One region of the Streptomyces sp. NPDC101165 genome, then DNA from elsewhere that is predicted to be linked to it. Evidence: riboswitches for the same ligand, from Rfam matches in the RefSeq annotation. Region 1 holds a riboswitch; each other region holds the start of a gene.
The links. Region 1 has a riboswitch for cyclic di-AMP ahead of ACIRVH_RS08265 (NlpC/P60 family protein). Riboswitches for the same ligand answer to the same signal wherever they lie in the genome.
Positions count from the first base shown of each region.

Region 1 (4,204 bases):
CGTCGTAGACGATGCGCTGGACCAGCTGCGGGATCGCCCGGAAGCCCTCGGGGCAGGAGCCGTCGGGGCCGGCGAAGGCCACGTGGGTGCGGTGGTTGGCGCTGTCGATGTTGCGGCCGTCCCAGCAGCTCTGGAAGCGGAAGGTGCGCACCACGTCGCTGCCGGACGGGCACAGCGGGTACTTGTCCTTCAGCTGCCGGTCCTCGAAACCGGTGCAGCTCCACGAGGCGTTGGCGTTGGTGGGGCCGTTGACGAAGGCCTTGGCGTCACCGGTGATGATGCGCAGCAGGCGCGGCATCTCGGTGACCTTGCCGCGCGGGCTGCCCACGAAGGTCAGCGTCACCTGCTTGGCCGTGACGATCTGGCCCGCGTTGCCCTCGGTGCCGCCGCCCGGGGAGCCGGCGTCCTGTTCCTGCTTGCCGTTCTGCAGCCGCAGCACCGGCCAGTAGTACGTGGACTTGTCGCCCTGGTCCACGCAGCTGGTCTCGGCTTTGGCCAGGTCCTCGTCGCTGGCGAAGGCGTTGTTGGACTGGTTGCCGATGTAGTCGTGGAAGTGGTGGGCGCCGTTGGAGACGCCGGGCGCGACGATCACGTTGTCGGAGTTGAACAGGCCGTTTGCGTTGACACCGCACTCGGAGGTGAACGTGCCGCGCGAGGCGTCGTCCTGCTGGGGCGGGTTCGGCACGTTCGGCTGTACGGAGGTGATGTCCGCGTAGTCGGAGGCGACAGGGCCGTTGCCGCCCTGGCCGGCACCGTTCTGGCCCTGGCCGGTGCCCTGTTGGGCTCCGTCGCTCGGGGCGGCGCTGCCCTGGCCGGCGTTGCCGGTGTCGCCGCCCGCGCCGTCCTGGGCGGGGCGCAGGGTGCAGGCGGCCAGGGATTCCAGTCCTTCGGGCCGGTCACCCACCTGGTCGATGGCGACGGCGATCCGCTCGATCGTGGCCGACCGCTTCTCCTTCAGCGGGTTCATGATGGGCTCGTCCGCGGCCGTGGGGTCCTGGCGGACGGAGTCGGCCGACGCCTGGAGTTGCTGGTAGGCGGCCGCGATCTGCTGGTCCAGCTGGGCGAGTTCGCGGTCGACGGCCTCACGTGCGCCGTCCGGCACCGTCGTCAGCTTGCTGCCGACGTCCGGGCAGTCGATCGTGGCCATGCCCGCGGAGCGGACCTGACCGGTCGCGTCGGTGCCGCTGCCCCCGCCCCATGTGCCCTCGGTGGCCGAGGCGTAGACATTCGCCGCGACGAGCCCGCCTCCGCCCAGCATCAGGGCGACCGCTGCGAAGGTCGCGCGTCGTGCACGGGTCGGGCGTCTGCGCGTGTTGCGTCCCACGGAAGTACCTCTGAGTCTGTCGAGCGGCTCGCATGGAAATCCCCCGCCCCATACGGATCCGAGCGCCCGAGTGTTCAGGCGTCCCGAGAATTCATCAGAATCTCATAGGCACCGCGCCACCCAGAGGGTGAGTCATCTCGAATGGCAAGACGAACATCACATATCCGTATCGGACATTACGCACTTCAACCTTCACACGGGCCACACAAATTGGCTAGGTTGACGACCAGGCCGCACGGCTCCCCCGGCGAACCGCGCCGGGCCGCGTGGCCTCCGCCGAATCCGGTGCACCGTGGAGTGCAGCCGGAGCCGGGGACCCGACCGACTTCGGGGTGAATCGGCCAACGCCTCTGCAGGCGACGGCCGTAGGGCACGCCTTCCGGAACCGACCGCCCGAACCCGACAGCTGACTCGGTAGGCGGAGCACGGAAGGAGTGCGTCCCTTCATGGCGACGGACAGCCGCGACGAGGTCCGGCAGCGGATCAACTCCCTCTACGACCGGGCCGAGGCCGATACGGGGAACTTCAACGCGACACGGGCCATGGCGGGGGCGACACGGACTCGTGGTGTTCCGCTGGCCAAGCGGCCGGACCGGCGCTCGGATCCGGCCCTCGACGAGGTGGCCAAGGAGTGGTTCGAAGGGGCGCGGGCCAAGCTCGGCCCGTCCGTACCCGCGGTCCTGCCGACGGACCGGATACCCGACCGGCGGGCCACCCCGGCCCGCTCCTCGGACCGAGCCGGCGGCGATCGCACCGGTGGTGACCGGGAGACACCGGGGCGGGGTCTGCCGGAGTTGCCCGTCGGCCCTTCGGGGCGGACGGGCGCCCGTGCGCTGCCGGAGCTGCCGAGTGGGGCCGCCGCCGAACCGACCGCTCGGCCCGTCCCCGAACTGACGAGCCGCGCCCTTCCCGAACTGACCAGCCGGGTCATGGAAGTAGCGGCCGACCGCACCGCCCTGGAACTCCCCGGCCGGGCCGCTGCCGAGCTGCCGAGCCGGGCCATGCTGGAACCGGCGGGCCGCACCTCGGCGCAGACAGCCGCATGGCCTCTTCCCGCCGCCCCGGCAACCCCGCAGCAGGAGCCCCGGGCACTGCCCGCCCCCGCCACCGGGTCCCGGCGGCCCGCCCCGGCGGTGTCCAAAGCGAAGAACCGGCGCAAACTCGCCGCGGCCCGGGACGTGTTGTCCCGCGGCCTCGCCCTGCGGGCCGCGGCCGCCGCGCCGGACGCCCTGGGCACCGCGTCGGGTCAGGCGCCGCAGCCGGCCGAGGACCAGTGGCGCCCACCGCAGTGGGCGGCACCCGGCGTGTTCCCGGCGCAGGAGACGGCCGGCGCACTCGGAGCGGCCGCACTTCCGGCCGGTACCGAGCCCTTCAGCCGTCCGGCCGCGACGGCCCCGCTCACCGACACGGGCTCCTTCGCCACACCGCTGCCTGCGGGCCTCCCGGCCGACACAGGGTCCTTCGCAGCGCCTCTTCCGGCCGACACCGGGGCTTTCGCCGTACCTCTTCCGACCGACACGGGGTCCTTCGCTGCACCGCTTCCGGTCGACACCGGGGCTTACGCCGGGCCCCTCCCGGCCGGCACCGGGGCTTTCACCGCACCCCTTCCGACCGACACCGGATCCTTCGCCGCACCCGCCATCGCCGACACCGGATCCTTCGCCGCGCCCCTCCCGACCGACACCGGATCCTTCGCTGCCCCCCTCCCGGCCGGCACCGGGGCTTTCACCGCACCCCTTCCGACCGGCACCGGATCCTTCGCCGCACCCGCCATCGCCGACACCGGATCCTTCGCCGCGCCGCTCACCGTCGACACCGGGGCCTTCGCGGCGCCCCACCCGACCGACACCGGCTCCTTCACCGCACCCGCCGCCACCTACAGCCCGCCCCCAGCCGCAGTCGCCCCCCTCCCCACCGACACCGGCTCCTTCACCTCGCCCATCACCGCCACCCCCACCACGACCGACACCGGCTCGTACGCACCAGTCACCCCCACCCCGCAGTCACCCCGCGCCCTGCGCGCCGAGAAGGCGATCGCCTTCGCTCGGGCGCAGATCGGGAAGCCGTGTGTGTGGGGTGCGACGGGGCCGGACTCGTACGACTGCTCCAGCCTCACCCAGGCGGCGTGGAAGGCGGCCGGGGTCACGCTGCCGCGGGCCGCACACCAGCAGGCGCTCGGGGGCGCGCCGGTCACGCTGGCCGCTCTCGAACCTGGTGACCTCGTCCTCTTCTTCGACGACGACCGGCATGTGGGCCTGCACACCGGCAACGGCATGATGATCCACGCGCCGGGCCCGGGGTCGTACATCTGCGAGGAGTCGATCTACGGGGCCGGGGAGGCGGCGATCCACCGGGTGATCCGGCCGGCGTGACGCGGCGGGCGGGCTCGACTCAGCCCGGTCGGCGGCGTCGCGCGCGCCAGCTCTCGTAGTGGTCGAGCAGGGTCTCCGCCACCGGCCGGTAGGTGAGCCCCAGTTCGTCGATGCCCCGGCGGTTGTCGACGCGGAAGCGGATGCCGAGGTGCTTGCGTATGTAGTCCTGGGTGAGGCCGAAGGAAGGGCCCAGGATGCGCACCGGCCAGTGCGGGAGCGCGGTGCGCGGCAGGCGCGGGTCGTAGGGGTGGCGGGTGCGGATGATGCGTGCCATCTCGTGGAACGACGTCATCGTCTCGGCCGCCACGATGTAGCGGCCCTTGGCCCCGGGGTTCTCGGCGGCCGCGATGTGCGCGTCGGCCACGTCCCGTACGTCGACCGTGGTGAAGCTGAAGTCGGGGGCGCCGTAGCAGAAGTAGCCCTTGAACAGCTCGTCGAGGAGGAAGAGGCTGCCGGACTCGGAGGCGGGGGTGAGGGACGGGCCCAGTATCAGGCCGGGGTTGACGGA
Region 1 covers NZ_JBIWPG010000003.1:363,597-367,800, reverse strand. Annotated here, with positions in the region: gene ACIRVH_RS08270 (DUF1996 domain-containing protein) at 1-1,258, opposite strand, end outside; cyclic di-AMP (ydaO/yuaA leader) riboswitch at 1,589-1,760, shown strand; gene ACIRVH_RS08265 (NlpC/P60 family protein) at 1,771-3,696, shown strand; gene ACIRVH_RS08260 (NAD-dependent epimerase/dehydratase family protein) at 3,716-4,204, opposite strand, start outside.

Region 2 (4,204 bases), on a different contig from region 1:
GGCGACGGCCAGGTCGGCGATGGTGACGTCCTCGGTCTCGCCGGAGCGGTGGGACATCATGCACTTGAAGCCGTTGCGCTGGGCCAGCTCGACGGCGTCCAGGGTCTCGGTCAGCGAACCGATCTGGTTCACCTTCACGAGCAGGGCGTTGGCGGTGCCCTCCTCGATGCCGCGGGCCAGGCGCTCCGGGTTGGTGACGAACAGGTCGTCGCCGACCAGCTGGACCTTGTCGCCGAGCTTGTCGGTGATGACCTTCCAGCCGGCCCAGTCGTCCTCGAACAGCGGGTCCTCGATGGAGACGAGCGGGTAGGCCGCCACGAGCTCCTCGTAGTACTCGGTCATCTCGGCGGCCGAGCGGGACTTGCCCTCGAACTCGTACTTGCCGTCCTTGTAGAACTCGGACGCGGCGACGTCGAGCGCGAGCGCGATCTGCTCACCGGGGACGTAGCCGGCCTGCTTGACGGCCTCGAGGATGAGGTCGAGGGCCTCGCGGTTGGAGCCGAGGTTCGGGGCGAAGCCGCCCTCGTCGCCGAGACCGGTGGACAGGCCCTTGCCCTTCAGGACCTTCTTGAGGGTGTGGTAGACCTCGGTGCCCCAGCGCAGGGCCTCGGAGAAGGACTCCGCGCCGATCGGGGCGATCATGAACTCCTGAATGTCCACGTTGGAGTCGGCGTGCGAGCCGCCGTTCAGGATGTTCATCATCGGCACCGGCAGCAGGTGCGCGTTCGGGCCGCCCAGGTAGCGGAAGAGCGGGAGGTCGCTGGCCTCGGAGGCGGCGTGGGCGACGGCGAGGGAGACGCCGAGGATGGCGTTGGCGCCGAGGGAGCCCTTGTTGTCGGTGGCGTCCAGGTCGAACATGGCCTGGTCGATCAGGCGCTGCTCGGTGGCGTCGTAGCCGACCAGCTCCGGGCCGATCTGCTCGATGACGGCGAGGACGGCCTTCTCGACACCCTTGCCCTGGTAGCGGTTCGGGTCACCGTCGCGCAGCTCGATGGCCTCGAAGGCACCGGTGGAGGCGCCGGACGGGACGGCGGCACGACCCGTGCTGCCGTCGTCGAGGCCGACCTCGACCTCGACCGTGGGGTTGCCTCGGGAGTCCAGGATTTCCCGGGCTACGACGACGTCGATGGACGGCACGAGCATCTCCTTCGTGGATGTGACGCTGGTTGTGCGGGGCTTGTGAGCCTTGCGCCTAGAGCCTAACCGTCCCGGGGGCGTCGGCCACCGACCGACCGTCCCGTGGACAGCGAGGGACAGGGAGACCGTACCTATTGTTCACGCTCGGAACAAAGAGGCTTGTGGATGAGGCCCGGCCGAAGAGTGGGGAAACAGGAGGGGCGACACAGGGGAAACGGGGCGGGGAGCAAGGTGGGGACACAAACAACCCCGTCCCGGCGCGTACGGGGGAACACGCGCCGGGACGGGGAGCCCGTGGGGACGGGGGGAAGACTCTCACGAGGCCTTCAGAGTGGGGGCAGGCCTTGTGAGAGCGCTGTGGTTCCGGTGGGAGCCAGGTGTCACTTCAGGTGCAGCTGCTGGCCCGGGTAGATGAGGTTCGCGTCCTCGACGATGCCCTTGTTCAGGTCGAACAGCTTCTTCCAGCCGCCCTTGACCTTGTGCTTCTCGGCGATCGTGCTGAGGGTGTCACCCTTGACCACCTTGTACTCGCCGTCGCCCTTCTTGACCTTCTTGCCGGTCGGGGTGGTGACGGTCTGGCTCGCGGCCGGACGCTCGGCGGAGCGGGAGGCGGCCTGCGGCTCGGTGGCGCGGGTGGTGGTCTTCGACGAGCTGCTGCTCGACGGGGCCGCCGCGGTGCCGCTGTACGGGGTGCTCGACAGGCCCGTGCCGCAGACCGGCCAGGCACCCTTGCCCTGGGCGGCGAGGACCTTCTCGGCGACGGTGATCTGCTGCTGCTTGGTGGCCAGGTCGGCGCGGGCGGCGTAGGCCGTGCCGCCGTAGGCGGCCCAGGTGGAGGCGGAGAACTGCACGCCGCCGTAGTAGCCGTTGCCGGTGTTGATCGACCAGTTGCCGCCGGACTCGCACTGGGCGACCGCGTCCCACTCGGAGGCGGTGGCGGCCGAGGCGCTGCCGGCCGCCATCAGCGGAGCGGCGACGACGGCGCCGGCGACACCGGCGAGCGCGATGACACGGGTGGCCTTGAACGGACGGCGGTGCTTGCCCTTGCCGGAGAACAGCATGGATCGATCCCCTCACCGACGCCTGCGAGGTGAGCTGTCGGGTTCGGGCCGGTTGAGTTGCCCGGCCGCGGCCCTTACGGGACGCGGCTTCACCCCAAGCCGGTACCGACATCAACTGCCGGTCCCGGCACTTACCTTGGGTCCCCCGCTCCTGCCTACGGCGCATGACGCGACGACTGTTCCCGGGCGGCCGCTGGCAGGACTCGGCGTTGCGGATGCCGGGGCTCGTGGTGACGAGCGGCCTTGACCGTAGACAGGCGATCGGCGGAATTTCAAAGACGATCAGGGCTTCTGAGACTCATCCCACACTTTCACCAAAACGGACATTCATGAGCGAAGCGGGGCGTCAACTCCCGCTACTTATCGCCCTTTTCGGTACCGACTTTCAGGGTCTGACCGGCACTGATGTGGTTCGGGTCGGCACCGATGGCCTTCTTGTTCTCGGCGTAGAGCGCGTGCCATCCGCCGTCGAGGTCAAGGGAGTCGGCGATGGAGACGAGGGTGTCGCCCTCGTGGACGGTGTAGGTACCCGCGTCGCGGCCGGAGTGACGACCCGACGGGGAGTCGTTCTGACCGGTTGTCGCGCTTTCGTCCGCACTGGCACCGCGGTGACGTCCGCCACTGCTGAGGGCGCCGGTGTCGACCAGGCTCCAAGAACCACTGGTCTGCCACGAATTGTCCGAGTCCTCCGTTGCGGGATCCGTGGTGACGGACCCGCCCCCCTGAGCGTTCCCGGAGTCGGGCGATGCGGATTTGTCGGACTTGGGAGCGTCTGTGCCCTTGCCGAAACCCTTGGAGTCGGCGCCCTCGTCGGCGCTCGGGGACGGCTTGCCCTTCGCGTCCGCGGAGGAGTCGGACGAGGGTGACGAGGAGGACGAATCCGGCAGGTCGGACGAGTCGGAATTCTCGTCGGAATCGGAATTTTCGTCCGAGTTGGACGAGTCCGAGGACTTGGAGGAGTCACCGGAGTGTGCCGAGTCGGAGCCCGAGACGCCCGTGTCGACGTCCACGGAGCCGGACTTCGAGCTCATACCGGCGAGCAGGGCGCAGGTGGCCCAGGGGGTGGTGCCCTGGTCGGCGAGGATCTTCTCGGCGACGGCGATCTGCTGCGAGCGGCTGGCCTGGTCGGCGCTGGAGGCGTACTTCGTGCCGCCGTACTTGTCCCAGTCGTCCGGGGATATCTGCAGGCCGCCGTAGTAACCGTTGCCGGTGTCGGCACTCCAGGAGCCGCCGCTCTCGCACTCGGCCACCTTGTCCCACGTGGTGCCGTCGGCCGCGTTGGCGCTCGCCGCGCCGAGGAGCGGGATGGCGATGGCGGAGCCGGTCACGCCGGCCGCGACGAGGAGGGCCGGAGCCTGACGGGGGCGACGGTGACGACCGTTCCCGGAGAGCATGCGGAAGCCTTTCGTGGGACAGCGGGGCCGGCGTGGCCGATGGAACTCGGGGGCCACGCTGATGAGTGAACGTATCGGCAGACGATCACTTGTCACAAGTTAATGCCGCGCAGATCACGTGAAGATCACAGTGGAGAGTGTCTGTCATGTTCGGCTGCGCGAACGTCTGCCCGCGTCCGGCCCGTTCGAGCCGTGCTCAGGGAGCGGGCGTGAACTCCACGGGAAGGGTGCGCAGGCCGCGCATGATGAGCCCGCCGCGCCAGCGCAGGTCGGCCGGGTCCGCCCCGAGCCGCAGATCGGGGAGGCGGGTGAGGAGGGTGGCGAGCGCGGTCTGGCCCTCCAGCCGGGCGAGCGGGGCGCCGAGGCAGTAGTGGATGCCGTGGCCGTAGCCGAGGTGCTGGTTGTCCCGGCGGGACAGGTCCAGGACGTCCGGGTCGGCGAACCGCTCCGGATCCCGGTCGGCGGCGGCGAGGACGACGAGCACCGGGTCCCCGGCGGCGATGTCCTGCCCGCCGATGGTGAGCGGCCGGGTGGCGAACCGCCAGGTGGCCAGCTCCACCGGGCCGTCGTAGCGCAGGAGTTCCTCGACGCCGGTCTCCAGGAGGTCCCGCT
Region 2 covers NZ_JBIWPG010000015.1:60,861-65,064, forward strand. Annotated here, with positions in the region: gene eno (phosphopyruvate hydratase) at 1-1,143, opposite strand, end outside; gene ACIRVH_RS29755 (transglycosylase family protein) at 1,518-2,198, opposite strand; cyclic di-AMP (ydaO/yuaA leader) riboswitch at 2,203-2,371, opposite strand; gene ACIRVH_RS29760 (transglycosylase family protein) at 2,555-3,592, opposite strand; gene ACIRVH_RS29765 (cytochrome P450) at 3,789-4,204, opposite strand, start outside.
Region 2: another riboswitch for cyclic di-AMP. It lies ahead of ACIRVH_RS29755 (transglycosylase family protein); the one in region 1 lies ahead of ACIRVH_RS08265 (NlpC/P60 family protein).

Region 3 (4,204 bases), on a different contig from region 1:
GGCGATCTCGTCCAGGGCCGTGAGGACCTTCTGACCGCGCTCGGACTCCAGGTGCTTGGCGGCCGAACCGGCGCGGGCGCTCTCGACCGTCGCACCGGGGCGGTACTTCCCGGTGAGGAAACCGGAGGCGAGGGCGAAGTACGGGACCGCCGCGAGGCCCTCACGGCCGGCGAGGTCCTGCAGCGGGCCCTCGTAGGTGTCGCGGGAGACCAGGTTGTAGTGGGGCTGGAGGGCGACGTACCGGGCCAGGCCCTCGCGGTCGGAGAAGTCCAGGGAGGCCTGGAGGCGCTCCGGCGAGATGTTCGAGGCGGCGATGTGCCGGACCTTGCCCGCCCTCACCAGCTCGTCGAGCGCGCCGATGATCTCCTCGACCGGCACCTCGGGCTTGTCGAAGTGGGTGTAGTAGAGGTCGATGTGGTCGGTGCCGAGGCGGCGCAGGGAGGCGTCGGCGGCCGCCTTGATGTTGGCCGCGGTCAGGCCCTGGTACTCGGGGTGCTGGCCGACCTTGGTCGCGATCACGACGTCGGAGCGGTTGCCCCGCGCCTTGATCCACTTGCCGATGATCGTCTCGGACTCCCCGCCCTTGTTGCCCTCGATCCACGCCGAGTAGGCGTCGGCGGTGTCGACGAAGTTGCCGCCGGCGGCCGTGTAGGCGTCGAGGACGGCGAAGGAGGTCTCCTCGTCGGCGGTCCAGCCGAAGACGTTGCCGCCGAGGGCGAGGGGGAAGACCTGGAGGTCGGAGGAGCCGAGTGTGCGCAGGGAAGCATGAGAGTCGGTCATGCTTCAGTTCAACGATCCCTCCCGTCCCACCCATTCCGGGATTGCTGCGAACGGGGTGTGAACAGGTGTGGGTACGGGTGGGTGCGCAGGTGTGGGGACGCACGACCGGCAGCCCTGACGTCGGGGGGTTGTCGTCAGGGCTGCCGGGAGACCGGATGAGGGGTGGGTCAGGAGCGGGTCGGCGGGCCGCTCAGGGGGTGAGGCCCTTGCCGCGCAGCCACGTCATCGGGTCGATGCCGGTGGCCTGGCCGCCCGGGTGGACCTCCAGGTGGAGGTGCGGGCCGGTGACATTGCCGGTGGCGCCGATACGGCCGATGACGTCGCCGGTGCTGACCTTCTGACCGACGGAGACGCCGATCGAGGACTGGTGGCAGAACCACAGCTCGGTGCCGTCGTCCAGGGTGAGGACGGTGCGGTAGCCGTAGGAGCCGGCCCAGCCCGCCTGCGTGATGGTGCCGCTGTGGATGGCCTTGATGAGGGTGCCGGTGGGCGCGGCGAAGTCGAGGCCGGTGTGGTAGCCGGAGGACCACATCGATCCGGGCTGACCGAAGGTGCCGGTGATCGTGTACGAGACGACCGGCAGCTTGTACTGCTTGGCCAGCGCGGCCAGGCGCTCCTCCTCGGCCTTCTTCTTGGCCGCGGCCTCCGCCTCCTTCTTGGCCTCGGCGGCCTTGGCTTCGGCCTGCTTCTGCGCCTTGGCGGCCGCGTCGGCGGCCTGCTTCTCGGCGGCGGCCGCCGCGGCCGCGGTGGCCTTGGTGTCGGCCTTGCTCCGCTGCTGCTCGGCCTGGGCCATGATGCGGTTGCGCAGGGCCTCGCCCGCGTCGCCCTGGTCGCTGTCGGCGTCGGTCGTGCCGACGTTGGTCAACGAGGCCGTGGTGGCCTTGGACGCGTCGGAGGAGGAGCCGCCGTCGAACAGGGAGCTGACGGAGTCCAGGTCGGGCATGGAGATGGAGACCGGCGGCTTGCCGGTGTGGGCGCTGGCCATGCCGCCCGCGCCGACGGCGGCGATGACACCGACGCCGAGGACCGTGGAGCTGCGGGCGAGTCCGCCGCCGCGCTGCTTGCCCACGCGGTGCCGACCGCGTACCGGCCGTATGGACTCCTCGGTGGGGTTCCACTCCTCCCAGGGGCCCTCGTCGGTGTGCTGAGCGCCGAAGTAACCGAAGGTCTCGGTCTCGCTCGGCATGAACGGGGCTTCTGGGGCAGGCCGGTTGGACGCCACGAAGGCGCACTCCTTTCCTTCCTCCGCCTACCGGGTTAGCTGACGGGTTCGGAGCAGGAAGGTCTCCTACGCGCGTATACCTGCCGTGCTTCCACGGCGGCATCCGCGTGATTCACCCCAAGGTGGTGGTTCCCCGGTTCCCTTGCGGGATTCGGCGCGTGCGCACGGAGCCGCCTCTTGTGACGGCTGGGACGACCGCGCTGCGTTATCGAACGTTAATAGACCCGGACGTCAGATTCCAAGCCGTTCTACTTGATCATTAACGGATTTCGGGGCGGACGTAGCCGTCACGACCGGTTGAAAACGGGCGAGTTGACCTCCGCCCAGGAGTCTCGGCAGTTTTGATGGTGTCTCAGATGTTATGCGGAGGGCGTCCGTCCGATCACCGTGGGTGACACTGGCGGGGTGTCAGGGCCGCCGTACGGCCAGCAGCGCCATGTCGTCCGCCATCCCGCCCCCGGAGTGCCGGCGCACTTCCGCGGCGAGGCGGCCGAGCAGGGAGCGGGGGTCGGGGAAGCGGCGTCCGGCGAGCCGGCGCAGGGGGTCGTAGAAGCGGCCGTGGGCGTCGCGGGCCTCGGACAGGCCGTCGGTGTAGAGCAGCAGGGTGGCTCCGCTCGGGAAGCCGGACTCGGTCGCACGGTCGGGCCACAGGCCGAGGTCGGCCATGCCGAGCGGCAGCGCGGGTTCGCGTGCGGCCAGGGTGCGCAGGGTGCCGTCGTCGTGCAGCAGCAGTGGTGGCGGGTGACCGCGGTTGACGATCCGGACCACACCGTCGCCGCTGCCGCTGTGCGGGAGTTCGGCGAGGACGGCGGTGGTGAAGCCCTCGAAGGCGTCGATCCCGTCCCGCCGGGTGCCCTCGCGGGCCAGCGCCCGCTCCAGCCGTGCGGCCACCGCCTCCAGCGTGGTCTCCTGCTCGGCGGCCTCCCGGAACGCCCCGATCACCACGGCGACGGCGGCGACCGCGCCCATGCCCTTGCCACGTACGTCCCCGACGACCAGCCGCACGCCGTGCGGGCTGTCCTGCACCGCGTACAGGTCACCGCCGATGAAGGCGTCCTCCTGCGCCGCCTCGTAACGGGCCGCGATGTCGAAGCCGGCGATGCGGTCGTCCGGTTCGGGCAGGACGGCCCGCTGGGCGGCCTCGGCGATCTCCCGGGCCGAGGCGAGCCGCTGGTCGCCGAGGCGCAGGACGCGGTTGATGGCGGCGGCCAGCACGGCGACCGTGGCCACGGTGACGACCTCGGTGATCGTGTGCACATCCATGGCGGGATCGAACTGGGTGCGGACGACGACGGTGGCGACCAGGGCGGTCAGGCCGGTGAGGAGCGTGGTGCGCAGCGAGGACAGGGGCGCGGCGATCAGCGGGGCGGCCGTGAAGAAGGGCACGGCGGTGAAGGCGCGCGGGGTGAGCAGGTCGTACCCGATCCCGGCGGCGATCAGCAGGGCGGGCAGGGCGCGGGCCAGGGCGCGCGGGGTGGGGCGGCGGCCGCGGCACCTGTCCGGCGACAGGGGTGCGCGCTCCGCACCGAGGCCGGGGTCCGGGGCGTGGTCGCCCGGGAGTCGGCCGCCGGCCCTGGCGTACGGGCTCTCCTCCAGCTCACCAGGGCGCACTGCTCGTCTCCCGTGTCCTTGACCTGCGTCCAGCGTGGCGGGAGAGGAGAGGGCGGGCGACTGCTGTGGACCGAGCGGATGATCGACTGTGACGTATGCCACTCGGTGTTCTGTCGAAGGATGCCTCGGCGTTCTGCCGCGGGATGCCGGAAAACACTCAGGGCCGGAATCCATTGCTGGATTCCGGCCCTGAGCCTTCAGTAGCGGGGACAGGATTTGAACCTGCGACCTCTGGGTTATGAGCCCAGCGAGCTACCGAGCTGCTCCACCCCGCGTCGTTGTGTCTCAAGCATACGTCATTCGCAGGGCGCGATGCACACAGGTATCCGTGAGGTGTCGCTCAGGGCAGCAGGTGGGCGTTCGGCTCCTTCGCCAGGGCCTCGTACTCCGGCAGCACCACGGCGGCCACGCCCGCGCTCTGCAGCACCCCGGTTCCGTCCGCCGCCGTCACGAAGGTGTCCGGCTCCCGCCAGGCCGTGACCACCCGCCGTACGCCCGCCCGCAGGATCAGCTCGGCGCAGGGGGCGGGGCGGGAGGCGCGGCGGGTGCAGGGTTCCAGGCTGCTGTAGACGGTGGCGCCGGGCAGCCGCG
Region 3 covers NZ_JBIWPG010000032.1:67,005-71,208, reverse strand. Annotated here, with positions in the region: gene ACIRVH_RS43135 (aldo/keto reductase) at 1-780, opposite strand, end outside; gene ACIRVH_RS43130 (M23 family metallopeptidase) at 971-2,002, opposite strand; cyclic di-AMP (ydaO/yuaA leader) riboswitch at 2,010-2,169, opposite strand; gene ACIRVH_RS43125 (PP2C family protein-serine/threonine phosphatase) at 2,411-3,613, opposite strand; tRNA gene ACIRVH_RS43120 (tRNA-Met) at 3,815-3,888, opposite strand; gene ACIRVH_RS43115 (dihydrofolate reductase family protein) at 3,954-4,204, opposite strand, start outside.
Region 3: another riboswitch for cyclic di-AMP. It lies ahead of ACIRVH_RS43130 (M23 family metallopeptidase); the one in region 1 lies ahead of ACIRVH_RS08265 (NlpC/P60 family protein).

Region 4 (4,204 bases), on a different contig from region 1:
GTTGCTCTTGCTGTCGTAGCCCCAGACGTTCTTGCCGTCGTGGATGAGGCTGTACTCGGAGCCGCTCTCCAGCACCGAGAGCTTCTGCCGGTCCGGACCGTCGGTCGCCACGCGCAGGGTGTGCGTGCCGGAGACCAGCTCGGTGAGCTTGGACGTCGGGTCGGCGGAGGAGCCGTCGCCGCCCCGGGCCGCCCCGGACGCCAGGCTGCTCTCCAGGCCGCCGAGGTCCGGCAGGCCGAGGTCGGTGCTGACCTTCACCGTGCCGGACAGCTGCTGCACGTCCGACTTGGCGATCTTCTCGATGAGCTGCTGCGCGGTGATCTTCGGCAGATCGGGGGAACCGGAATCGGCGAGCGCCGGGACCAGCCCGATCGTGGCCGCCGCCACCCCCACCACCGCGACCGGGACCACGTACCGGGCGGCCTTGCGGCGTCCGGTGGGCAGGTCCTCGCCCTGACCGGCGCCCGTTGCCTCGTCGGATTCGTACGGTGCCATCTGTGCCTTACCTCCGTCGTCGGCGGCGGCTGTCCCCACACTGGTCCACCTGAGCCGCCATTCTCACCCGAATCGGTGAGGAGTGGTGATTTCCGTGGTTTCCATCTGACCAAATCGGCCGTGAGGAAGCGTCAGACCACGGAGCCAACTCCGTGTACGCCTGCGGTATGACACACGAGGGCGGCGCCTCCCCCGACCCGTAGGGGTCGTGCGGGAGACACCGCCCTCAAGTCAGGTGTGCGGGCGACTAGCCGGCCCGGTGCACCACCGCGTCGCACAGCTCGAGCAGCGCCGCCTTGGCGTCGCACTCCGGCAGCGGGGCCAGCGCAGCCCGCGCCTCCTCCGCGTACCGGACGGTGTCCCGGCGGGCCTGCTCCAGCGCGGGGTGCACGCGCAGCGCGGTCAGCGCCTCGGCGTGCCGGGCGTCGTCGCTGAGGTCGGAGTCCAGCAGCTCGCACAGCGCGATGTCCTCGGCCAGGCCGAGGCGGGCGGCCCGCTCGCGCAGCCGGAGCACGGGCAGCGTCGGGATGCCCTCGCGCAGGTCGGTGCCCGGGGTCTTGCCGGACTCGTGCGAGTCGGAGGCGATGTCCAGGACGTCGTCCGCGAGCTGGAAGGCGACCCCGAGCCGTTCGCCGTACTGGGTGAGCACGTCGACGACCGTCTCGTCGGCGCCGGACATCATCGCGCCGAACCGGCACGACACGGCCACCAGGGAGCCCGTCTTGCCGCCGAGCACGTCCAGGTAGTGGTCGACCGGGTCGCGGCCGTCCGAGGGGCCCGCGGTCTCCAGGATCTGCCCGGTGACCAGCCGCTCGAACGCGAGGGCCTGGACCCGGACCGCCTCGGGGCCGAGGTCGGCAAGGATCTGGGAGGCGCGGGCGAAGAGGAAGTCGCCGGTGAGGACCGCGACCGAGTTGCCCCAGCGGGTGTTGGCGCTGTCCACGCCGCGCCGCACGGACGCCTCGTCCATGACGTCGTCGTGGTACAGCGTGGCCAGGTGGGTCAGCTCCACGACGACGGCCGACGGCACGACGCCCGGCGCGTACGGGTCGCCGAACTGCGCCGCGAGCATCACGAGCAGCGGCCTGAACCGCTTCCCGCCGGCCCGTACGAGGTGCTGCGCGGCCTCCGTGATGAACGGGACCTCGCTCTTGGTGGCTTCGAGCAAGCCTTCCTCGACAGCCGTCAATCCGGCCTGGACATCGGCTTCCAGAGCCTGGTCCCGCACGCTCAGCCCGAACGGCCCGACGACGGTCACGAGGGGTCTCCTGTCTGCTGGTGTCTGCTGGCGATTACACGGTTTGTCGATAGGTCGTTGCCATCACTCAAGTCAGCGTATCCGGTCCTGTTTCGATCACCGATAGCGCCCACCGGTCCAGCCCGGGCGGTATCGGATCACGGCCGGTATGTTTTTGATCATCTGATAAGTGTGGGTACACAATGACTTAACAGGATCTCGCCCGATTTGTCGCGAACCGCACGGCGGGCGGAGTACTCCTTTTGCACCACACCCAGCAAATCTCCCGAATCCCCCATGTCTGATTTGATACCCTTTGCCATTTCGTGAGTTGGGTCACGCGGGTCCATGAATCGGCCAATGGGCACCACCCCCGTTCTCCCCTTGCCACATCGGCCAGTTGAGCGTTGGCAACCGCAAAGGATCAAGTACCCCATTCGGAATAGATCAAGGTCAACTGCCTCATTGGGTGAATTCAGTACTTGTTCCCGACATGTGCTGTCGCATAGCTTCCGGGCCAGTCGGACGAACGCCGAATCCTGCCGCGTCTGACACCACCCATCGACGAACTCATTTCGTACGGCAGGAGCGGGGGACCCAGGTAAGCCGCCTGACCGGACGACGCACGTCGCGCCGGGACGGCTAGGGGTGAAGTCGTGCCTCCCCCCAGGGGTACGGCCGGGCACCTCCCCGCCCGAACCCGACAGCTCACCTCGCAGGCGACGGAGAGGAACGCCCCCATGCTTGCTGCCGCTCTGCCCCGCCGCTCCCGCACCAACCGCCTCGTCCGCAAGCTCGCCGTCATCGGCACCGGCGCCGCCGTGCTCGCCCTTCCCGTCATCGGTGCGACCAGCGCCTCCGCGGCCACCCCCACGGCCACCACGCCGTCCACCACGCTCGCCGGGTACCCGAACAACCTCGACGGCTGGATCCGCGAGTCGCTCGCGATCATGGGCGAGAAGGGCATCCCCGGGACGTACAACGGCATCTACCGCAACATCATCCGCGAGTCCTCGGGCAACCCGGCGGCCATCAACCTCTGGGACTCCAACGCGGCCAAGGGCATCCCGTCCAAGGGCCTGCTCCAGGTCATCGATCCGACGTTCAACGCGTACCACGTGGCCGGAACGTCCTTCGACATCTACGACCCGGTCGCGAACATCACGGCCGCCTGCAACTACGCGGCCAAGCGCTACGGGTCGATCGACAACGTCTTCGGCGCCTACTGACCGGCGCCCACGGCGGGCCACTACTGATCTCCCGGTCAGTCGGTCGGGAACAGTCTTTCGAGGACGACGGCGATGCCGTCGTCCTCGTTCGACGTGGTGATCTCATCGGCCACGGCCTTGAGTTCGGGGTGGGCGTTGGCCATGGCGACACCGCGTGCGGCCCAGTCGAACATGGGGATGTCGTTGGGCATGTCGCCGAACGCGAGGGCCCGGCCGGCGGCGATCCCCAGGTACTCGGCGGCCAGCGCCAGCCCCGTCGCCTTGGTGACCCCGCACGGCTGCAGCTCCACGGTCCCGGGCCCCGACATCGTGACCGTCGCCAGCGAGCCCACCGCCGAGCGCGCGATCGCCGCCAACTCGTCGTCGGACAGCGTGTGGTGGCGCAGCAGCACCTTGCTGATGGGCTCGCACCACAGGTCGTCGCGGCGGCCGACCTGCATGGCGGGCAGGGTCGGGTGCGGCATCAGATACCCGGGTTCGATCAGGGTGAGCCCGTCCACGCCGTCCTGGTCGACGGCCGCGTAGACCTGCCCCACCTCGGCCTCGATCTTGCCGAGCGCGGTCTCGGCCAGTTCCCGGTCCAGCCGGACCGACCACAGCAGACGGTCGGCGCCGGCGTCGTAGACCTGCGCGCCCTGCCCGCACACCGCGAGCCCCGTACTGCCGAGGCCCTCCAGGAGCGGCCGTACCCGGGGAGCCGGGCGGCCCGTCACCACCAGGTGCCGGGCGCCGGCCCGCGCCACCCGCTCGAGCGCGGCGCGCGACCGGTCGGAGACGGTGTCGTCGCCGCGCAGCAGCGTCCCGTCCAGGTCGGTGGCGATCAGTGAGTATGCGGGGGGTGCGGCCATGATCAGAGAATACGGATCCCACGCCCCGCCGACTCACCCTGAAGTTCCCGGACTTGTGTGCTCCCCGCCCCCAAGTGGCGTCTGCGGGGCCCCTGATGGTGGTGGAGTTGACGCGATCGGACATACCGGTGAGCGGGACGGCGTCTTCCGCGGCTCAGCCGTGTGCCGCCGCCAGGTGCCCGGCCAGCCGCGGCGAGGCGAACTCCGTGCCGCAGACGAAGCGCATCACCGGGCCGTACGAGGACGCCGCCGGGAGGCCGGTGAAGTACAGGCCGGGGACGGAGGAGACGTACCCGGGTCCGAGCCTGGGCGTGCCCCGGCTCACCGCCAGCCGGGTGCGCAGCTCATGGCCGAGGAAGTCCATCGCGGCGATGTTCACGCGGTAGCCGGTGGCC
Region 4 covers NZ_JBIWPG010000020.1:183,381-187,584, reverse strand. Annotated here, with positions in the region: gene ACIRVH_RS35520 (outer membrane lipoprotein carrier protein LolA) at 1-495, opposite strand, end outside; gene ACIRVH_RS35515 (polyprenyl synthetase family protein) at 743-1,753, opposite strand; cyclic di-AMP (ydaO/yuaA leader) riboswitch at 2,285-2,467, shown strand; gene ACIRVH_RS35510 (transglycosylase SLT domain-containing protein) at 2,473-2,961, shown strand; gene ACIRVH_RS35505 (HAD family hydrolase) at 2,997-3,809, opposite strand; gene ACIRVH_RS35500 (FAD-dependent oxidoreductase) at 3,964-4,204, opposite strand, start outside.
Region 4: another riboswitch for cyclic di-AMP. It lies ahead of ACIRVH_RS35510 (transglycosylase SLT domain-containing protein); the one in region 1 lies ahead of ACIRVH_RS08265 (NlpC/P60 family protein).